DNA from 3 places in the Pseudovibrio sp. Ad5 genome. Region 2 is predicted to be linked to each of the others. Evidence: riboswitches for the same ligand, from Rfam matches in the RefSeq annotation. Region 2 holds a riboswitch; each other region holds the start of a gene.
The links. A riboswitch is a leader RNA that binds a small molecule or an ion and turns the genes downstream of it on or off. The one in region 2 is predicted to bind thiamine pyrophosphate.

Region 1 (7,607 bases), on a different contig from region 2:
GATGGACCAATCCAGCTGAAATCATTGCGGCTGAAGCACCAGTCTCCACTGAGCATCCTCCCGTTTCAGCGGCAAAACTTCCGTGCTCAGCAAAAACAGCTCCCACAAGTGCTGTGACTTGAAGGGCGTCGATAATCCTTTCACGATCAACACCTTGTTGTTTCAAGGAATATAGCGTGCCCGGTACGATGCCAGAACTTCCAGCTGTTGGAGCAGCAACAACCACTCCCCGATTTGCGTTTGCATCCATAACTGCAAGAGAAGCACTAAGCGCATCCTGCAAGAATGGTGAGCCGATAATCTCCACGGGATTTGCTGCACCAACCTGTTTTGCGCTCGGTTTCAGGAACTTCATAGTGGATGATTGATTGGTAAGCGCTAGGCCTGCCTGAACTGCGTCCATCATCACATCATACCGGTCTGCAAAGGCTTTTCGCGTTTGGGGCTCAGTCAAGCCTAACCGCTTGGCTTCCAGGGACAAAGCAAGATCTGCAAGACTGTGTCCTCTGCTGGTTTGTTGGACCAAAGCCTTTGGGCTGGCAAAAAGAGGGGCCTCATCGTGGACAGAGAATTGGACAGGTATGCAGGACCTGACCTTCCAGCTCTGTTCTATCATGTCTTTCAACTCTGGTTGTTGAGGTGATAGTGGCGAACTGGATTTGATCTCAATAAGTTGGTGGCTATTCTTCGAACCTGCACAGACACGAGCTTGTACCTTTGCATTTGAGGGAAGCTGCTGAAGAGGTGAATTGTCTCCACATTCCAGAAGAAGTATAAAATCGCTCCCAGTCACATCAATTGCGAAAGAGTTAAAGCTATCGAGCTTGAACATCCCGCCGCCTATTGAAAGGCCTTTGAAGTGATCTTCCCGAAGTGCGCCTTCGCTGTCTTCAACCGTGATTGCAATTTCCACTCGGTTTGGATGATCTTTGGTGTCTAAATTTCTAATGTTGATCTCTAGCGTAAATGGCTTGCCGTTCATCAAATCAGATAGAGCTTGTCGATACTTAGGTGAGGTGACCTCTTCTCCCATCAAGCCTGCAGCAAAGCCTTCGTCACTGCCTTGGTTGGTATAGACTTGGGCAAACGAGCCCTCTGGATCGAACGCAATTTCAACATTCACAATTTTATCGCCATCACAAAGGGAAAGTTGGCGAACAGTCTTTCCTATGAAGTATGGCGCTGCAGAGTGAGAGCTCGACGGTCCTCTCATCACCGGACCAATTATGGAATTGAGAAGACTAATAGTGCTCATGCAAATTTCTCCGCGAAAATCAATGTGATATTTTACACGGATTGTTGCTGCATTGAAGGGCAGAACTGATGCTTTCCTCACCTCGCGAAAAGCATCTCCGTGTGTGATGAGGAGAGCTCAGAGGAGCAATCTAAGCACCTTCGTTTACCTTCAAATTTATACGATAAGAAAAACTTATTGATATGCGTAGGAGATGCAATTTCACTTAATGCGTTTAGCGCCCTATATTCAGTCTAGAATTTGCTGGATGCATCGTTTCGTCTCACCGCTTAAGGTAAACGCTACGTCAAAACCAGCAAGAGCCAAATTAGATAGTGGAGACAGCAATGCACGGTAACGATGTCAAGACAGCCGGTGTTTGTCCGGTGGTACATGGCGCGAATACATCGATGGATAAGCCGGTTACCCGATGGTGGCCTGATGCTTTGAATCTCGACATCCTCCATCAACATGGTGCGCGTACCAACCCGATGGACCCAGGCTTCAACTATCATGATGCTGTTAAATCACTCGACTTCGAAGCGGTGAAGGCAGACGTTCATGCGCTCATGACCGACAGTCAGGACTGGTGGCCAGCGGATTGGGGTCATTATGGTGGCCTGATGATCCGCCTTTCGTGGCACACAGCTGGCTCTTATCGTCTGGCAGATGGTCGCGGTGGCGGCGGTTCCGGCAACATTCGCTTTGCTCCGCTTAACTCCTGGCCTGATAACGCAAGCCTCGATAAAGCCCGCCGTTTGCTTTGGCCTATCAAGAAAAAGTACGGCAACGCTCTCTCCTGGGCTGATCTGATTATTCTCGCAGGCACTATCGCCTATGACTCCATGGGTCTGAAAACCTTTGGTTTCGGGTTTGGCCGTGAGGATATCTGGGGTCCGGAGATCGACACCTATTGGGGATCTGAGAAAGAATGGCTTGCGCGCAGTGAAGAGCGCTATGACGATCTGGATGATCCTTCAACGCTCGAAAATCCGCTTGCAGCAACCCATATGGGCTTGATCTACGTGAACCCGGAAGGCGTGAATGGCGTTCCCGGTCCGCAAAAAACAGCTGATCAGATCCGCGAAACCTTTGCTCGTATGGCAATGAATGACGAGGAAACTGCTGCGCTGACGTGCGGTGGTCACACCGTTGGTAAAACCCATGGACGCGGTGCCGTCGATAACATCGGTGTCGCACCGGAAGCCGCTGGTCTTGAAGAGCAGGGCTTTGGCTGGTCTAACCCCGGACAGGATGGCAAGGCAACAAATGCCTTTACCTCTGGCATCGAGGGTGCGTGGACCACACACCCAACCACGTTCGATATGGGTTTCTTTGATATGCTGTTCGGCCATGAATGGGAGCAGGTAAAATCTCCTGCCGGCGCATGGCAATGGGAACCTGTGTCCATCAAGGAAGAAGACAAACCTGTTGATCCAACAGACCCGTCTGTTCGTCACAATCCAATCATGACGGATGCGGACATGGCGATGAAGGTTGACCCGATCTACAACGAGTACTGTCAGAAATTCATAGCAGATCCTGAGTACTTCAGAGATACGTTTGCGCGTGCATGGTTCAAGCTGACCCACCGCGATATGGGACCGAGAGCCAATTATCTTGGCCCGGATGTGCCGAAAGAAGACCTTATCTGGCAGGATCCGGTTCCGGCGGGCAACACCAACTATGATGTTGTTGCAGTGAAAGCAAAAATTGCGGCAAGTGGTTTGAGCAATGAAGATCTGATCAAAACCGCTTGGGACAGCGCACGTACCTATCGCGGCTCTGATATGCGCGGTGGTGCCAACGGTGCTCGTATCCGCCTTGCTCCTCAAAAGGATTGGGTTGGCAATGAGCCAGACCGGCTTGCCAAAGTTCTGGCTGTGCTTGAACCAATCGCAGCGCAGGCAGGAGCCTCAGTCGCAGATGTGATCGTGCTGGCAGGCAACGTTGGTGTAGAAAATGCCATCAAAGCAGCTGGTTTCAACGTGGAAGTTCCATTTGCTTCTGGTCGCGGTGATGCAACAGATGCGATGACTGATGCGACATCCTTCTCTGTATTGGAGCCTATTTCTGATGGCTTCCGTAACTGGCAGAAGCAAGAGTACGCTGTTAGCCCGGAAGAAATGATGCTGGATCGTGCTCAGCTCCTCCGCCTCACTGGCTGGGAAATGACTGCACTCGTTGGTGGTCTGCGCGTTCTTGGTGCCAATTATGGCGGATCAAAGCACGGTGTCTTCACGGACCGCGAAGGTCAGCTGACAACGGACTTCTTCGTCAACCTGACCGATATGGACAACAGCTGGCATCCACTCAAAGATGGCACCTATGAGATCCGCGACCGCAAATCTGGCAAGCCTAAGTGGACTGCAACCAGTGCAGATCTTGTGTTTGGCTCCAACTCAATCCTGCGCGCTTATGCTGAAGTGTATGCTCAGGATGACAACCACGAAAAGTTCGTCCGCGACTTCGTGGCAACATGGACCAAGGTCATGAACGCCGACCGCTTCGACCTGACAGCCTAATAAATGCGACCAGTCCGGGCAGGAAACTGCCCGGGCTTTTTATTGCAACTCCCTACAGGTGCTCTCCAGACGCTGGCTATATCCAGTTGCGCTTCTGTGTTTTTCCGGTTAAGAACCGCTTGACCTCGGGGTGCGCGTATTTGTCGTGCTGAGATGCTTTAGTGGCGAACCCGTTGAACCTGAACCGGCTAGAACCGGCGGAGGGAAGGGTACCGGTTTCATCCATCCTTGCCCTCTCGCCGCAATGGAGGATGACTTGAAACATCTGTTAATTGCTGCGGGATTACTCACTGCAACATCAGCGATGGCTGTTGAGAAGCCTCAACTGACAGTTTACACATACGACAGCTTCGTTTCTGACTGGGGCCCAGGCCCAAAAGTGGAAGAAGCGTTTGAGGCTGTATGCGAGTGTGACCTGAAACTTGTTGGCGTCGAAGATGGCGCAGCACTGCTTTCCCGCATTCGTCTTGAAGGTAAAAACTCGGATGCCGATGTGGTGCTGGGTCTGGACACCAATCTGGTAGAGACTGCCAAGAAAACTGGCCTGTTTGCACCACACACTGTTGAAGCCCAATACACTCTGCCAGTGGAGTGGGCTGACGAAACCTTTGTGCCGTACGACTGGGGCTACTTTGCCTTCGTACACAAGGCTGGCGAAACCGTACCAACCAACTTCCGCGAGCTTGCGAAGAGCGATGCCAAGATCCTTATTCAAGATCCACGCTCCTCTACACCCGGCCTCGGGCTGCTGCTTTGGGTGAAAGCGGCTTACGGAGACGAAGCTGCTGATGTGTGGGCGGATCTTTCCGATAACATCGTGACGGTTACAAAAGGTTGGTCTGAAGCCTACGGTCTTTTCCTTGATGGGGAAGCGGAGATGGTGCTCAGCTACACCACGTCTCCGGCTTACCACCTGATTGCCGAGGAAGATAACAGCAAGACCACTGCCGCGTTTGAAGAAGGCCATTACATGCAGGTTGAAGTAGCGGCAAAGCTTGCCGGGACTGATCAGCCAGAGTTGGCAGACAAGTTCCTAAGCTTCATGGTTTCAGATGCTTTCCAGACAATCATTCCAACAACCAACTGGATGTATCCTGCTGTGACACCTAAAGGTGGTTTACCTGCTGGCTTTGACACACTGCAGGTGCCGGAAAAAGCTTTGTTCTTTAAGCCTGAAGAAGCTGCTGCTGCAAGACGTGAGGCTCTGCCGGAATGGCTAGAAGCGCTCAGCCAGTAAGTTCGCTTCCCGGTGTTGCCGCGGCATTTCTTGTCGCGGCACTCATACTTGGCACGTTGGCCGCGGTTGCACTGCGAGCTGAAGCGGGTCACGGCTTCTCCTCTTCCGATTGGGCCGCTCTCAAGTTTACGCTCACGCAGGCCGTGCTTTCTGCTGTGATCAGTGTTGCGCTGGCTGTGCCGGTTGCGCGCGCGCTGGCGCGACGGCGGTTTCCGGGCCGCAGTTTGCTCATTGCACTGCTTGGTGCCCCCTTCATTCTACCAGTTATCGTTGCCATTCTTGGGTTGCTACAGGTGTTTGGCCGTGCGGGCTGGATATCTGATATGCTTGTTTATTTTGGTGCTTCACCCATTCGCATTTATGGCCTCCACGGTGTTGTGCTGGCTCATGTTTTCTTCAACCTTCCGCTGGCAACCCGATTGATTTTGCAGGGGTGGCAAGAGGTTCCCTCAGAGCGCTTTCGCCTTGCAGCGCAACTTGGGTGTGATGGAAAAGCCCTGTTTCGGCTGATTGAACTCCCCATGCTCGCGCGCATTTTACCCGGAGCACTGGCTGTGATCTTTGCGATCTGCCTGACAAGCTTTGCTGTTGCTCTGACGCTTGGTGGTGGGCCACGGGCGACAACTATTGAGCTGGCGATCTACCAGGCTTTTACATACGATTTTGATCTTGGCCGTGCCGCGCTGCTTTCTGCATTGCAACTCACGCTTACCGCTGCTGCTGCCTTTGCGGCGCTGAAGCTCTCACGCGGTGAAGGGTTTGGTGCAGGACTGGACCGAGCGATCCGGCGCTGGGATGGTGGTGCACCTGTTGCAGACGCCTTCTGGATTTTGCTTGCAACATTCTTTTTGCTTTTGCCGCTCAGTGCCGTTGTTCTTTCAGGCCTTAGCGGTCTGTTTCTGGTGCCCTTTATTGTGTTGAAGGCGGCGCTTGTTTCCGTTGCTGTCGCTGCGGCCAGCACGGTGATCTTGTTGCTGTTCGCATTGCCTATGGCAGCAGCCGTTGCCGTTCGCCGACATAGCGTGGTTGAGCTTGTCGGAATTTTGGGGTTGGCAGCGTCTCCACTGGTGATCGGAACGGGCTTGTTTATCATCATACGCCCGTGGGCAAACCCGTCTGACCTTGCTCTTCCTGTGACGGCACTGGTCAACGCGGCGATGGCATTGCCGTTTGCACTTCGCATTCTTGTCCCTGCTGCACGAGATACGGTTTCGCGACATGGACGGTTGGCCTTGTCTCTGAATATGGAAGGTTGGGTGTTCTTCTCACGTGTCCTCATTCCACGCATGCGGCCACAGATCGGATTTGCTGCGGGGCTTGCAGCAGCACTTTCCATGGGAGACCTTGGCGTGATTGCCCTGTTTGCAGATCCGGAAATTGCAACGCTGCCTTTACAGATTTACCGCTTGATGGGGGCATACAAAATGCAGGCAGCAGCCGGCGGAGCTCTTTTACTGCTTGTGCTTTCAATGGCACTGTTCTGGATTTTAGACCGGGGAGGTCGCTGGCATGCTGAAGCTTAGCTCTTGTCTCATTGCAAATGGCCGTTTCCAATTGCAGGCCAACTTGCATGTTGAAGCTGGCAGCAGCGTTGCCGTCATTGGCCCATCTGGCGCAGGAAAATCAACCCTGCTTGAGGCTATTGCCGGGTTCCGTGAATTATCGCAAGGACGCATTTTCTGGAAGGAACAAGAGCTTACCAAGCAGGCTCCGGGAAAACGCCCAATCGCCATGCTGTTTCAGGATGGCAATCTGTTTCCGCACTTAACCGCGACTCAAAACGCAGCCCTCGGTTTGCGGCCTAACGGAAAGCTCTCAAAACCTGAGCAAGAACAAGTAGAAGCAGCCCTTGCGCGGGTCGGTCTGGCGGGGATGGGAGCACGCAAACCAGCTGAACTATCTGGTGGCCAACAAAGCCGTGTCGCGCTTGCCCGTGTATTGGTTCAGCACCGTGATCTGCTGTTACTCGATGAACCCTTCGCGGCCCTTGGTCCAGCGCTTAAAGCCGAGATGCTGGACCTGGTCGCAGACCTTGTTGCAGAAACTGGCACGACGCTTCTCATGGTCAGTCATGACCCACAAGATGCCCGCCGCATCACGAACAAAGCAATCCTCGTCGCGGACGGATCAGCGCACCCACCTGTTGAAACCCAACAACTGCTCAACAACCCACCGCAAGCATTGCGAGAGTATTTGGGGTAGGGAAGCTTATTCCAACCCCTCAACGATCATAATGTCTGCCAAAGCAGCGGTTTTGCGGTGGGTTTTGGCTTCTTGGTATTCTGGGGAGTGGTAGCAGGCCAGGGCTTGTTCCATGGTGTCGAATTCGATGACGACGTTACGGGGGTGTGTGGTGCCTTCCAGGTGCTCGGTTTTTCCGCCGCGGGCGAGGAAGCGGGCGCCGTATTTTTGGAAGGCGGCTGGAGCGGCCTGGGTGTAGTTTGTGTAGGCGTCAGCGTCCGTGACTGTGACGTGGGCAATCCAGTAGGCTTTAGGCATTATTTTTCGCTTTTGCTCAGTTCTGCAGTCAGAAGGGTCTTGGCAATATTTGCGGCTTCCGTCAGATGTAACTGAATGGCAGCTGCAGCGGCCTGAGGGTCGTTCGTTTCGA
Region 2 (7,607 bases):
CCGGAAAATGCGCCCGCATGGCCCGCAAGGCCTCAGGATTTCGCAGGCCCTGACCAGACCCGATGGGAGCCCCCCACGGCATCAGCAGTTTGCATCCGGCTTCCAACAACTTTTCGCCAACCACAAGATCATCAGTTGTGTATGGAAACACCTTGAAACCATCTGCACAGAGAATCCTCGCAGCTTCGACCAACCCAAAGATATCGGGCTGTAAGGTGTCTGAGTTGCCGATAACCTCTAGCTTGATCCAGTCGGTTCCAAACAACTCGCGAGCCATCTGTGCAGTAACAACGGCTTCTTGCACGCTATGGCACCCAGCGGTGTTGGGCAGAATTCTGCAGCCACTATCTTTCAATAGCCCCCAGAAACCAGCTCCAGAACCGTCAGCGGTTTCGCGCCGCAAAGAGACCGTGATGATCTCTGTTCTGCTGGTCTCAATTGCTTTTTGCAGTACCGCAGGAGAGGGATATTGCGCTGTTCCTAGCAACAGCCGGGAACTAATGTCTGTACCATAAAGCTGCATGTTACCCTCCCTGCATAGGCGCAAGAACTTCCAGTCGATCGCCTTCTGAAAGGGATGTCACAGAGTAGTCCTCACGAGGAACAAAACGGCCGTTCAAAGCCGTCGCAACAGCGGGGCTGGTGAACTCCAGCTCCGTAAGAGCATCCTCCAACGTTTCGTTGGTGACCTCGCGTGGTTCCGCATTCACGATGATCTTCATACGCAAGCCTCCTTCAAAAGATGTTGTGCTGCTTGCTGTGCCAGTGCTGGTGCAAGCAGAAAACCGTGGCGGTAAAGCCCGTTGAGGTGAAGAGACCCGTCATGCTCGATCAGTCGAGGCAAGTTGTCTGGAAACGCTGGACGCAATCCCGCTCCAATTTCAACCACACTGGCCTCGGCAAAGGCAGGGTGAATGGCAAAGGCTGTGCTCAGCATTTCTGTAAGGGAGCGAAGAGTAGGAGGACGTTCAGAATTACTCTCCACCATGGTCCCGCCAATCATGAATAAACCATCAGCCCGCGGGACCAGATAAAGCGGCATACGTGGGTGTAAGAGCCGGATGACACGGGAAAGCTGAACCTCAGGACAATGCAAAATCGCCATCTCACCGCGCACAGCCCGCAAGTCAGGAAGGCTGGATGCGGTTGCTGTGCAATTGAGATTGACCCGCTCAGGTGCAGTCCTTCCATATTGGATCTCTACCCCAAGCTCCTGAACAGCCCCTGTCAGGTCAGCCAGTGCCTGCCGTGGGTCCAGATGAGCTTCCTCTTTGAAAAACAGCCCACGCTCAAAGCGTCCAGCCAATGCTGGCTCCAGCTCTGAGATCGCTTGACCGTTCACCTCGGTAAAGTGTGAGGTCCGCCGTGCAAAACGGGTCAGCTCGGCCTGATCGCGCGGCGGAGTAACCACCAGCGTTCCGTGCCGGGTCACAAGCGTTACCTGAGACCACCAATCAGCGGCTTGCACCCCAAGTGTAACAACGTCTTCTTCTGCGCTTTCACGCTCGCAAAACGGAGCAAGCATGCCGCCGGCAAACCGTGCGACACTGCTTTCGCCCGGTTTAGCGGATTTTTCAAAGATAGTGACGGATGCACCGCGCTTTGCTAGCTCATAGGCGGAAGCCAGCCCCGCAAGGCCGGCTCCTGCAATCGTAATCACTGCTCTGTCCCTTCAAGTGGCAGGTACAACTTGCCGCCTTCGCGGAACTTGGCTGCCATAGCCTCCATACCTTCCTTCTGGGCCTCCGCGCGGATATCGTGCGAGATCCGCATGGAACAGAACTTAGGTCCGCACATAGAGCAGAAATGAGCCACTTTATGCGCGTCTTTCGGCAGAGTTTCATCGTGGAACTCTCGCGCAGTATCGGGATCGAGAGAGAGGTTGAATTGATCCTCCCAGCGGAATTCAAAGCGAGCACGAGATAAGGCATCATCCCGCCGCTGGGCACCCGGCAATCCTTTCGCAAGATCAGCGGCGTGAGCTGCAATCTTATAGGTAATCACACCGGTTTTCACATCATCCCGGTCCGGCAACCCTAAATGCTCTTTCGGTGTCACATAGCAAAGCATGGCGCAGCCAAACCACCCGATCATCGCAGCACCGATGCCGGAGGTGATGTGATCATATCCGGGCGCGATATCCGTGGTGAGAGGGCCAAGCGTGTAAAACGGTGCTTCATGGCAGCATTCCAGCTGCTTATCCATGTTCTCTTTGATCTTGTGCATGGCCACATGACCCGGGCCTTCAATCATCACCTGACAATCCTTGGCCCATGCAATCTTGGTCAGCTCCCCAAGCGTCTCCAACTCGGCAAACTGGGCTTCATCATTTGCATCTGCAATGGAACCCGGACGCAATCCATCACCAAGAGAAAACGCCACATCGTACTGGCGGCAAATATCGCAGATCTCGTCAAAGTGCTCATAGAGGAAGCTGTCTTTGTGATGATGCAGACACCACTTCGCCATGATGGAACCGCCACGGGAGACAATCCCCGTCACGCGATTAACGGTCATCGGCACCATGTGAAGGCGCACGCCAGCATGGATGGTGAAGTAATCAACCCCTTGCTCTGCCTGCTCAATCAACGTGTCGCGGAAGATTTCCCAAGTCAGATCTTCCGCAACTCCATTCACCTTCTCAAGTGCCTGATAAAGCGGGACGGTCCCAATCGGTACAGGACTGTTGCGGATGATCCATTCACGGGTGTTGTGAATGTTACGACCGGTAGACAGATCCATCACCGTGTCAGCACCCCAGCGGATCGACCACACCATCTTGTCGACTTCCTCTTCCATGGAGGAGGTAACAGCAGATGTACCCATATTGGCGTTGATCTTGACCAGAAAGTTCCGCCCGATGATCATCGGCTCACTCTCAGGGTGGTTGATGTTCGACGGAATGATCGCGCGGCCAGCTGCCACTTCATCACGTACAAACTCTGGTGTTACATAATCTGGAATGCTCGCACCCCAGTCATTGCCACACCGCTCTTCTGCAACCGCTTCCCGCAACTGGTTTTCGCGGATGGCGATAAACTCCATCTCCGGTGTGATAATGCCAGCGCGGGCATAAGCCAGCTGGGTGACGGCTTTACCGTCCTTTCCGCGCAAGGGGCGAGGCTTCACCGGAAACTCAGGAACAAGCCGGTCGCCTTTCACAAAACCATTGTCTTCAGGTTTAATCTCGCGGCCATCATACTCCTCAGTGTCACCGCGCACCTCAATCCACTTGCGCCGTAGAGCAGGCAAACCTTCAGAAATATTCGTTGTTGCCGTTGGGTCTGTGTATGGGCCGGAACTATCATAGACTGGCAGCGGTGGTTCACCTGCTGTCGGGTGAACGCTGATTTCGCGCATGGGCACAAGCACGTCTTCGTGCAAGCTGCCACGAACATAGATTTTGCGCGCTGCTGGCAAAGCGCCTGTGGTGATGGATGGGTTCGGCGTCGTCATAATGGTGCTCCTCAAGTTCATAACTCGAAAAAGACACCAGATGAGTTTTGGCTGGGAAACGGCAGAAAGAACTTCTGCTGCTAAGATCGCGGTTGTTACACTGGCCCTTCAAACAGGCCCCGCGACCCGTGCTTCCTACGCCAGTATCAACTGGGTCAGGTTCTAAGGGTCGCGTCGCCGAGCTTGCGCTCTGTCAGCCTCTCAGTCTCCTTGGTGAGACTCCCCTGCAGACATGATTTTGCTAGAACGATTATGAACTAGTGTCAAGGCAGGTTCGGTTCAGGCGAGGTTCAGAAATCTTTTGTAAGTTGGATTTTATGAGAGGGGAGTCGCTGACACTTATTGGATTTTGCGGTTTGCGTTCCTATCTCTCATCTAAGAATTTCACATCTGGATATCGCGAAAAATAATATCAACGAATGCTTGAAAACTATTCTCTCCCATCCGTTTTAGCTGGCCCGATCTTGCGTCGACTGGAAACCTCACGTTTAACATTCTGGCTCGCAGTGCGCGCTCCGGCAGATGTGAAACTGGATTTGCTCCCACAAGGCCGTGAGCCGCAAACCTACGAGCTGACGAAAGCGCAAACTGAGGTAAACCTGATCTCAGCAGGGGTACATCTCCATTACCTCCTGATCGATCTACCTCTCCAAAGCCCTCTACCGCATGACACTTGGATCAGTTACCGCCTTGCTCTGCGTATGGAGGATGATGAGGAGGCTGGGTGGCAGGATCATTCCGTATGGGCTCCTGATCTCTGCTATGAAAATCAGGAACTCCCAGGCTTTCTGCTAAGCTCAAAAGTTTCCTCACTCCTGCACGGGTCTTGCCGCAAACCACATCACGAATCCGGCGATGGTCTGGTCGCAGCTGATCTGTTTCTGGCAAAGCACATCAGAGCTGAGAAGGGCACCAAAGTTGATAAGGAAAAATGGCCAGCTGCCCTCGTGATGAGTGGCGATCAGATTTACTCAGATGATGTTGCTGGCCCCATGCTGCGAGCTATCCATGTGCTTATCGAAAAACTCGGTATCACTGAGGAACAGCTGGCGGGCTTGGAAAGCAAAGTGCCTGATAAGGCATCAGATTTCTACCAGCACGGCGACACCTACTACCGCCGCGAAAAATTTCTCCCAAGTCTGGAGAAAAACCGAAAGCTCTGGCTTGTCTTGTTCGGTGGCGTAGAAAAACCGATCTTCACTGCTGATCACGCCCATAACCATCTGATCACACTTGCTGAATTCTTGGCAATGTACCTCCTCGTCTGGTCTCCGGCGCTATGGGGACTGGTTGAGACAGATGCCCCCGAAGGACTGACACCAGAAGAAGCAGAGCTCTATGAGAGCGAACAGAAAATCCTGAAGGAGTTTGTTGTTGGCCTCAGTCAGGTGCGCCGCCTGTTTGCCCATCTTCCGGTCGCGATGATCTTTGATGACCATGATGTCACTGATGATTGGAACCTCAACCGTGACTGGGAAGAGACCGCCTACGGCCATCCGTTCTCCCGACGGATCATTGGCAATGCCTTGTGTGCCTATATGCTCAATCAGGGGTGGGGCAACCGACCTGAAGCGTTCTCAGGTAGAACACTTGAAGCGATGACGCGAGCTGTCACGGTGCCCGGCACAAACAGCTACGATGAGTTTCTGGAGCATCTCTTCGCCTTTGAAAACTGGGACTATCACTGGGAACTAGACCCACCACTGCTGGTGTTGGATACGCGCACACGCCGATGGAGATCAGAGCGGGCAGGGTATCTACCCTCGGGTCTTCTGGACTGGGAAGCGGTCACAGATTTACAACGATCTCTGCGCGGAAAAGACGCCGTGCTACTCGTCTCCGCAGCTCCGATCTTCGGCGTAAAGCTGATCGAAACGTTGCAGAAGCTGCTCACGTTCATGGGCAAGCCGCTCATGGTGGATGCGGAATACTGGATGGCACATCCGGGAACGGCAGATGGCATTTTGAACGTGTTCCGCCACCGCAAAACGCCAGATCGTTTTACGATCCTTTCTGGTGATGTGCACTATTCCTTTGTTTACGATGTCGAGTTACGCGGACATTCTCGTGGGCCTGACATCTGGCAAATCTGCAGCAGTGGCATCAAAAACGAGTTCCCGGCCAAACTGCTTGATAAACTCGACCATCTGAACCGCTGGCTCTATGCGCCTCGCTCTCCCTTGAACTGGCTCACCAGACGACGTGGCATGAAGGTTATTCCGCGCAAACCTGTGGGCACGCATCATGGCCGACGCTTGCTGAATGCAAGTGGCATTGGATTAGTTGAGTTTGATGAACACGGCGGCCCAGATCAAATCAGCCAGTTGCTGCCTGATGGACGTCAGGTCGTCTTTGTACGCCGCGAAGAAGAAGCACGCTGGGATTGACCAAGAAAAAACTAGGTCCAAAACAATACCTGTGGCCTGCAATTGTCACAGGTAACTGTTAGAAATCTATTGGGATTACGCAAGTTGCGGGTCTTTTCTAATATATCATTGCCATATCGTGAGTTGTTGGTATGCTATTGGTATCAGGGAGAGTCTCGTGTCCAGCATATCCAAAAAAGTGGGGTTTCCAGAACATTCCAATCCGCAGGAGTGGCGTGAAACCGAGCAAAGATCTTCACGTTATGCAGGCTTGGAAACATGGGGGACTGACGAAGTCCTCAAAGCCTTGCTGGGTGGTCAAATGCAAGCCCTCAACGCTGTTTGGTCTGCGTTGGGAGAGCTGGAAGCCGCAGTGGATGCTGCTGCCCAAAGACTGCAGGGAACCGAAGGTCGACTTGTCTACGTCGGCGCAGGGACCTCAGGCAGACTGGGCGTTCTGGATGGCATTGAACTCATCCCTACATTTGGCTGGCCAGAGCATCGCCTGATCTATGGTCTGGCAGGCGGTGAAGCTGGATTGTTACGCCCGCAGGAAGGCGCTGAGGACAGCGAAGAAGCAGGCCGTGCTTTCATTTTGGAGAATAATGTCAGCGCTTCTGATGTCGTTTTAGGTGTTGCAGCAAGCGGCACCACACCTTTTACCCGCTCTGCCATTCAAACCGCCAGAGGCGCGGGGGCTTTGACCATATCACTGGCAAACAATCCGCAAAGCCCGTTACTGGCCGATGCTGAGCATGAAATCCTGTTAAGGACGGGCCCTGAAGTTTTGGCAGGATCAACCAGATTATCCGCAGGTACCAGCCAAAAGGCGGCGCTCAACCTATTCTCTACAGCGCTTATGGTTCGGTTGAAAAAGGTATATCGCGGCTACATGGTGGATATGCAGCTGACCAACATCAAGCTTGATCAACGCGCCAAAGACATGGTGGTCTCACTCACCGTTTGCTCTCAGGAAAAAGCCGCTGCGGCCCTGCATGAAAGCGGAAGCCAGATTAAACTGGCTGTCTTGCTGGTGCTGGGAGCAACAAAACAACAGGCCACCAATGTATTGAATGAAACTCAGGGAGATTTGGGAGAATCTCTTCGGGTGCTTGGGTTACATCAACCTGATTGATTTATGCGCGCATTGCGACCCGTTTAGATCGTAATGCGCCAACAGGAATATTCGCCCGCTGGGGGGCAGGCGAGTTGCGATATCGACGGTTTTTCAAGGCGGTATTCGATTATTTGTTATGGGAGGAAATAATGAAACACTATTTGTCATCAGGCATTGCTGCATCTTTGCTTTTGGGCTCCGCATCCTTTGCTTTTGCTGCTTCAGAACTGACAATTGAGAGCTGGCGTAACGACGACTTGAGCATCTGGCAGGAAACCATCCTGCCTGCGTTTATGAAGGCACATCCAGAGGTCAAAATCAGATTCTCGCCAACAGCTCCAACGCAATACAACGCTGCACTGAATGCAAAACTGGAAGGTGGAACCGCTGGTGATCTGATCACATGCCGTCCGTTTGATGGGGCGTTGGATCTTTACAGCAAAGGTTACCTGAAGAACCTGCAGGGCATGGCAACCCTCGACAACTTCCCGGATTCAGCAAAAGGGGCGTGGAGCACAGATGATGGCAGCGCAACCTTCTGCGTGCCAATGGCCGCTGTGATCCACGGCTTCATCTACAACAAGGATGCTTTTGCTGAAGTCGGTGTTGAACCACCGAAAACTCAGGCAGAGTTCATTGCTGTTCTCGACAAGATCAAGGAAGACGGC
Region 3 (7,607 bases), on a different contig from region 2:
GCGCTTATCTGCATGAATTTGGCCCAGGTATTCCGCAGATTGGCATCACCATGACTCCCGGTCTTTACGATATCCCCGCAACGTGGGTGGAAGCGACAGGCGTTTATACCAATACAGTGCCGGTGGATGCGTTCCGAGGGGCAGGGCGTCCGGAAGCGCTTTATCTGATGGAACGACTGGCAGACAAAGCTGCGCATGAGATGGGTATGGATCCGGCGAAGTTTCGTCGTCAAAGTTTTATCCCCGATGCAGCTCTGCCTTATACGACAGCGCTTGGCCGCATGTATGATACGGGTTCCTTTGGAACTCACCTGACCAAGGCGCTGGACGAGATTCATTATTCGACGTTTGCGGAGCGTGAAGCGGAGAGCAAGGCAAAAGGTTTGTATCGCGGTGTTGGGCTATCGACCTATGTGGAGGCGTGTGCCTTTGCCGGCGGGGAGGAAGCTAAGCTTGAGCTTAACACGAACGGCAGCGTTACTTTGCTGATTGGAACGCAGAGCAACGGTCAGGGTCACGCCACTGCATATGGCCAAGTCATTGCAGAACATCTTGGTTTGCAGCTTGATCAGGTTGAGATGGTGCAGGGAGATACGGACCGTGTTGCGACTGGTGGTGGTACCGGTGGATCGCGGTCCATTCCGATTGGAATGCCATCTGTGAAAGCGGCTTCTGAAACGCTGGTTAAGAAGATCAAAGAGATCGCCAGTGAGAAGCTTGAGGTTGGTGTTGGGGATCTGACGTTGGAAGACGGGCAGGTGCGCGTGGTTGGTACCGACCAACAAGTCAGCCTTGTTGATGTGGCTGGTTCGCAACCGGAGACCTTGAGTGCAGCGGAAAAAGTCATGCAGGATGAATGTACTTATCCCAATGGCACGCATGTGTGTGAGGTGGAGATTGATCCGGAAACGGGCAAGACGGACGTGGTCAGTTATGTGATCGTGGATGATTTTGGCGTGACGGTGAATCCGATGCTGCTGGCGGGTCAGGTGCATGGTGGTGCGGGGCAGGCGATCTCGCAGGCGCTTTGCGAGAACACGGTTTATGATGAAACCGGGCAGCTGCTGTCAGCGTCCTTCATGGACTATCATGTTGCACGTGCTGATGATTTGCCGAATTTCGACTTCTCGACGAGCAACGTTCCTTCCACGACAAATGCGATGGGCATCAAAGGTGCTGGTGAGGCTGGTTCTATTGGAGCGGCGCCGGCGGTGATGAATGCTGTGCAGTATGCGTTGCGCAAGAATGCAGGTGTTGAGCATATAGATATGCCCGCGACGCCGGTTGCTGTCTGGAGTGCTATTCAGGACGCTCAGAGTTAAGCCATCAAGATAGTAAAGCTTGAAAAGAGATTGTGCAGGCGGGCTGGTGTCCCGCCTGTTTTCGTAGGTATCAGAACGCTTTGAAGGTGATGATGGTTCTGGTGTCCTGGATGCCTTCGAAGACCTGAACCTTGTTTGCAACGAAGTGTCCGATGTCTTCGTTATCATCGATGTAGAATTTGGCCAGCAGGTCGAAATCCCCGGAGGTGGAGTAAATCTCGGAGGCGACTTCCGCGTCTGCGATGGCGTTGGCAACCTGATAGGTTTTTCCGAGCTGGCATTTGATCTGTACAAAGAACGGAATCATAAATCTGCTATCCTTCTGTCCCGAAAGGCTGATTTGTCTTTCAGGGATGCGCTCAAATTTGAGTTTGCGTTGTTTTGTGAGCATTTTGCGTTGAAGCTGCGTTTTTTTGCAAGCTTTTGCGTTTTTTATGCGAAATCTACCCCCAGTTGCCTTTTGTCGCTGCCTCTCGTTTCCGCTTGCAGTTCGCTCTCTTGTTTGCTAGCAAAAAATTCTAACCAATGGGGGTGCTCGGAAGTGACTGACGGGCTGAGAGGCGCAAAGCCAACTCCTAGAACCTGATCCGGATTGTGCCGGCGGAGGGAATTGGGATGAGTACCAAGGTAATCGTTCCCGCCGTAATCTATAGGGGAGCGAAAACAAATGTCCTACACAAATGAAAATCTCTGGGAAGTCTTTGAGAGCGTGCGTGAGCGTGGGGTTCGGGTTCATTGCCTGACGAATTCTGTTGCGCAGAGCCTTACCGCGAACATCATGTTGGCTTGTAACATTGTGCCTTCCATGACAGCGGCCCATGATGAAATTCCTGCATTCATCGAAAGTGTTGACGGGTTGCTCCTCAATCTTGGTACGCTGGATGGAAAGCGGCGGCATGGTATTCGGCTTGGGCTTGAAGGGGCTGCCAAAAAATCTATGCCCGTGGTGCTGGACCCGGTTAAAGTAGATCGCTCAGACATTCGCATGGAGTTTGCGAAAGATATTCTGAAAGAGAATGTTTCGATCCTCAAAGCAAACATGACTGAGAGCGCTGGGCTGAGTGGAGCTGTTACCGAGAACACACTGATTGTGCGCACCGGTATTGAAGACGCTGTGTTTGGCCGGGAGACAACCTACACCGTGGGCAATGGGCATGCTTATATGGACAAGGTGACTGGCATTGGCTGTGCGCTGGGCGGTGTGCTGGCTGGTTTCGCCGCTACCGAGCCAGATAAGGAACTTGCCGTGCTTGCTGCGCTTGCTGTCTATGGTGTATGCGGCGAGATTGCCGCAGAGCAGGCGAACGGACCGGGAAGCTTCACTCCAGCTTTCATCGATACCCTTTACGGCTTGAAGGCTGACCAGTTCAACGAGCATCTCAAGCTCGAAACAATGAATAATAAAGGTGGGGTATTGGCCTAATGAGTGCGATTGCAGTCACAATTGCAGGGTCGGATTCCGGTGGTGGTGCCGGAATTCAAGCAGACCTGAAGGCCTTTTCGGCTCGTGGGGTCTATGGGGCCAGTGTCATCACTGCACTGACGGCCCAAAATACCAAAGGTGTGACAGGTATTCATGATGTGCCGCCAGCATTTGTGGCAGAGCAGATGGATGCTGTTTTTTCTGACCTGAAGGTGGATGCCGTGAAAATCGGCATGCTTTCACAGCCAGAGATTATCGCTGTTATTGCCACAAAGCTGGCGGAATATAATGTTAAGCGCGTCATCCTTGATCCGGTGATGGTTGCAACTTCTGGTGATGTTTTGTTGCAAAACTCCGCCGTTTCGGTCTTGAAGCAGAAGCTGTTTCCCATGGCGGCGTTGATTACGCCGAATATGCAGGAAGCGGCCTTTTTGCTGGACCAGCCGGTAGCCGAAACCCGTGAAGACATGCACAGACAAGCGTTACTGCTGCTGGACATGGGTGCTAACGGGGTTTTGCTGAAAGGCGGACACGGATCTGATGATACCTGTGATGATCTCTTCCTCTCCCGTGATGTGGAGAGGTGGTATACGGCGCCAAGACATAAAACGCAGAATACACATGGGACTGGCTGTACCTTGTCCTCTGCGATTGCAGCGGAACTGGCCAAGGGGTTGGAGCTGCAAGATGCCATTGGTGAAGCGAAAGAATATATTAGTCAGGCGATTAAAGCTGCGGATACGCTTGACGTAGGCGAGGGACATGGGCCTGTGCACCATTTCCATGAATTCTGGTCTGAATAAAAGGCGGAGATAATGACCAAGAACAAAGAAAACAATCTGACCCGCCGTCAGGCGCTGGGGCTAACTGCTGGGGCGGTTGCCGGTAGCGCTGCACTTGCTGCACCTGCACTGGCTCAGGATGCTGATCCGGTGATCGAATGGCGCATGGTGACCAGCTGGCCCAAGAACCTGCCGGGCCCTGGCATGTCTGCGCAACGCATTTGTGATCGCATCAACATTATGAGTAATGGTCGGATGCGTGTGCGCCTGTTTGCTGCAGGTGAGCTGGTTCCTGCTTTTGAGGTGTTTGACGCTGTTTCAAGCGGCACTGCACAGATGGGTCATTCAGTTGCTTTGTACTGGGCTGGCAAGATGCCGGGTTCGGTGTTTTTTACGACTGTTCCTTTCGGTCTGCTGCCTCAGGAGCACACTGCCTGGGTGGACCAGATGGGTGGACAGGAACTTTGGGATGAGCTTTATGCGCCATTTGGTGTGAAGCCGTTTATGGCTGGTAATGCTGGCCCAACCATGGCGGGCTGGTATCGTGAGCCTGTTGAGACGCTGGATGACCTGAAAGGGCGCAAACTGCGCATGGTAGGTCTTGGTGGTGAAATCATGCGCAAGCTTGGTGTTACTCCGGTCAACATTCCAGCCTCCGAGATTTTCACCAGTCTGCAAACGCGTGTGGTGGATGGTGTAGAGTTTCTCGGTCCATGGACGGACAGTGCGCTGGGCTTCCATAAACTGGTCAAATACTACTACGGTCCAGGCTTTAATAAGCCAAACGGCACCGGTGAGGCAATTGTGAATGCGGTTGCTTTGGAAGGTTTGCCAGCTGAGCTTCAGGCGGTGGTTGAAGAGGCTTGCCGTGTGGAAGCTGACTTGGCGCTTTCTGAGGCCAATGCGCAGAATGCAGCGAGCCTTAAGGTGCTGCAGGAAGAGCATGGGGTAGAGATTCGCGAATTCCCGGAAGAGGTTCTTGCAGCATTGAAGGAAACCAGTGTTGAGGTGCTGGATATCTATACCCAGAAAGACAAAACAGCTCGTAAGATTTATGAGAGTTACATAGAAGCGCAGGAGCTTCTGGCGGGGTGGAGCGCTCTTTCACTGGGCAAAAACATCTCTGCAAGAAGTTAACTGGCAGATCAAATCGCGTTTGAAGGGCCCTCCATTTGGAGGGCCTTTTGTTATGCGGAAGTTTTGTCACAGAAAATGTTTCAGTGTACCTGCCTGAAATGCGAATAACCAAGTGATTGTAAGTGAGTTGGGCATTGTTGTTTTATGAAGTCGACGCCTCATACCTTTAAATATGCCAGTGCAATTACTCTTTAATATTTTCAATCATGAGGAAGAGAGCCGAATCAATAAGTAACTCGTAGGTTGATCATGGCACTGCTTGAATGTTTTCTTGAGAACAGAAAGTACCGTGCATGTCCAGATATTTACCCATTACGATCGCTAGCCTTTCTTCCTTGCTGATTGCGTCTGATGCATTTGCCGGTGCTTTTGCTGTTCGTGAGCAATCTGCGTGGTATCAGGGGCTCTCCTTTGCGGGAAATGCAACTGTCTCTAAAAGCCTCTCCAGCATGTACTGGAACCCGGCGACCATGACTGGTCATGATGGGGTGCAGGTGGAAACTTCGCAGACATTTGTGTTCCCACGTGCAACGATTGATCTGGATACGGCGACGATTGATGCGCTGAGCATTCCTGTAACCGGCGTGCCATATTCCTCAGGTGACATTGGCGTGGATGCCTGGGTGCCAGCAGGATATGGCACTTGGAAGATTAATGACCGCCTTACTCTTGGCGTCAGTTCCAATGCACCTTATGGCTTTGAAACCAAACCTCAAATTGAATGGGCGGGGCAGGTCTATGCGCGGTCTTCCCGTGTGCTTTCTGTCAATGTTACGCCGATGGCGGCTTATGAAGTCACCGAAAAATTCTCTGTTGGGATTGGGTGGCAGCTTCAATATTTGCAAGTGAGGCTGAAGTCTGCGACGGGTGTTCCGCCAATTGCTGCGAATTCACCAACTGCGGAACTGCGCGGCGAAGACTACAATCTCGGATTTGGGGCAACCCTTGGAGCTCTTTTTAAGCCGTGGGAAGGCACTCAGCTTGGTATTGGGTATCGCTCGCCCATTGAGCACAACCTTAAGGGGCGGCTTGTGGTCGGTGGTGGCACGCCAACTCCAATTCGTTCCAACATCATTATGCCAGAGACTGTGACAGTTTCCTTCCAGCAGGTATTGAATGAGCGCTGGCGCGGAATGGGTACGTTTGAATGGACGCATTGGTCACGGTTTAGCACCTTCCCGGTGTTCAATCTGCAGGATCAGGTGGTTTCCGAGTTACCGTTCCAATACAACGACGGCTACTTCATCTCGCTTGGTACGGAGTATGATTTCACTCAGAACATCACTGGTCGGTTTGGGCTGGCTTATGAGTGGTCTCCAATCGACGAAGCGAACCGGACACCGCGACTGCCTGATTCAAACCGGTTCTGGCTGAGTGCCGGGGTGAGTTACTTCTACGAGGACTGGCTGGAAGTTGATTTTGGCTACTCGCATATCTTTCCAGAAAGCTCAAATATCAACATCAATCCGGACCACCCGTTCTATGAGGGCATTACCATTCAAGGGCCGGTCAACGACACCAATGTTGACATCATCAGCTTTGGTGCGCGTTTGAAGTTCTAAGGCTTTGCCGATGTCAGTTTGATTTGCCTCCCGGCAGTGTGACTGCGGGGAGGCTTTTCGTTTTTAAAAGGCGCTTGGGTAGAGACCGCCGTCGAGCAAGAGGTTTTGGCCTGTGATGTAGCCAGCATGGGCTGAGCACATGAAGGCGCAGGCTTTGCCGAATTCTTCCGGATTGCCGAGGCGCCTTGCAGGGATCTCTTCTGAAGACAGACGTTTGGCTTCTTCAATGGTGATGCCGGTCTGCTCTGCCTGACGCTCAAAGCCACCTTTCAGGCGGTCGGTGTCGAACTTGCCGGGCAGCACATTGTTGATGGTGACATTGTGCTGGGCGTATTGGCGGCAGACGCCTGCCAGGAATGCAGTAAGACCTGCACGGGCACCGCTGGACAGGTCCAGCCCTTCAAATGGCATCTTCACAGACATGGAGGTTATGTTGACGATGCGGCCAAAACGGCGCTCTGCCATGCCATCAATGACTGCTTTGATCAGTTCGATCGGGGTGATCATGTTCTGGATGACACCGTCCTGAATCGCCTGACGGTCCAGCTCTTTGAAGTCTTTGCGTGGCGGGCCGCCGTTGTTGTTGACGAGAATGTCCGGGTTTGGGCACGCTTTGAGAACGGCTTGCTGGCCTTCTGGTGAGGAGATATCTGCTGCCACGGGAATGACTGAGATGTTGTGTTGTGCTGCCAGTCCGCTCGCGATTTGGTCTAGTCGTTGCTCGTTGCGTCCGTTGATTACGAGATCGCACCCAGCCTCTGCCAGTGCTTTTGCTGTTCCCAAACCCAGCCCGCGGCTGGATGCGCAGACAATGGCTTTGCGCCCCTCAATACCCAAGTGCATTTCAACATCCTAATGAATCGGTGAATTGTGAAGGGCAGCCTACATTCTCAGAAAGGTTTGAGCCAGTCAGGATCAAGCTTAGCAAGCAAATAGAATATTCACTTGAATTGCAGGCACTTGATTTTCTCTCCCCTAATAAACGGGGAGTAATGTTACTTGAGGTTCAAGCAAGAAACTGACAGGTTTGAGTATATGTATCCTGTCATATTTGTTTCTTGTGAATCAATTTAAAGGAAAGAAGGTTTTCTTATTCCGGAGGCTTTGTGGTGACCGGGGATTCTACTAGTAAAAAATACAGAAGCTTGTTTTTGTCTGATGTGCATCTGGGCACACGCGGATGTCAGGCTGATCTCTTACTGGATTTTTTGAAGCAAAACGACGCTGACACGGTTTATCTTGTCGGCGACATTATTGACGGCTGGCGGCTGAAACGGTCGTGGTATTGGCCTCAACTGCATAATGATGTGGTGCAGAAGCTCTTGCGCAAAGGTCGCAAAGGGGCACGGATCGTTTACATTCCCGGCAATCATGATGAGTT

Region 1: it holds a riboswitch for thiamine pyrophosphate, as region 2 does, so the genes downstream of both, thiB (thiamine ABC transporter substrate binding subunit) here and thiC (phosphomethylpyrimidine synthase ThiC) in region 2, are expected to answer to the same signal.
Region 3: it holds a riboswitch for thiamine pyrophosphate, as region 2 does, so the genes downstream of both, PsAD5_RS16155 (hydroxyethylthiazole kinase) here and thiC (phosphomethylpyrimidine synthase ThiC) in region 2, are expected to answer to the same signal.

The regions. Positions count from the first base shown of each region.
Region 1 is NZ_LMCH01000020.1:18,040-25,646, reverse strand. It holds gene PsAD5_RS11605 (L-serine ammonia-lyase, iron-sulfur-dependent, subunit alpha) at 1-1,255, opposite strand, end outside; gene katG (catalase/peroxidase HPI) at 1,582-3,759, shown strand; TPP riboswitch at 3,876-3,982, shown strand; gene thiB (thiamine ABC transporter substrate binding subunit) at 4,004-4,996, shown strand; gene PsAD5_RS11590 (thiamine/thiamine pyrophosphate ABC transporter permease ThiP) at 4,972-6,519, shown strand; gene PsAD5_RS11585 (thiamine ABC transporter ATP-binding protein) at 6,506-7,198, shown strand; gene PsAD5_RS11580 (DUF1330 domain-containing protein) at 7,205-7,495, opposite strand; gene PsAD5_RS11575 (GntR family transcriptional regulator) at 7,495-7,607, opposite strand, start outside.
Region 2 is NZ_LMCH01000004.1:29,875-37,481, forward strand. It holds gene PsAD5_RS02230 (thiazole synthase) at 1-523, opposite strand, end outside; gene thiS (sulfur carrier protein ThiS) at 525-722, opposite strand; gene PsAD5_RS02240 (FAD-dependent oxidoreductase) at 719-1,660, opposite strand; gene thiC (phosphomethylpyrimidine synthase ThiC) at 1,657-3,456, opposite strand; TPP riboswitch at 3,572-3,692, opposite strand; gene PsAD5_RS02250 (hypothetical protein) at 3,876-5,843, shown strand; gene PsAD5_RS02255 (N-acetylmuramic acid 6-phosphate etherase) at 6,010-6,957, shown strand; gene PsAD5_RS02260 (ABC transporter substrate-binding protein) at 7,089-7,607, shown strand, end outside.
Region 3 is NZ_LMCH01000057.1:299,463-307,069, reverse strand. It holds gene PsAD5_RS16165 (xanthine dehydrogenase family protein molybdopterin-binding subunit) at 1-1,322, shown strand, start outside; gene PsAD5_RS16160 (Lrp/AsnC ligand binding domain-containing protein) at 1,393-1,629, opposite strand; TPP riboswitch at 1,840-1,948, shown strand; gene PsAD5_RS16155 (hydroxyethylthiazole kinase) at 1,990-2,745, shown strand; gene thiD (bifunctional hydroxymethylpyrimidine kinase/phosphomethylpyrimidine kinase) at 2,745-3,548, shown strand; gene PsAD5_RS16145 (TRAP transporter substrate-binding protein) at 3,561-4,664, shown strand; gene PsAD5_RS16140 (OmpP1/FadL family transporter) at 4,958-6,226, shown strand; gene PsAD5_RS16135 (SDR family oxidoreductase) at 6,290-7,069, opposite strand; gene PsAD5_RS16130 (UDP-2,3-diacylglucosamine diphosphatase) at 7,333-7,607, shown strand, end outside.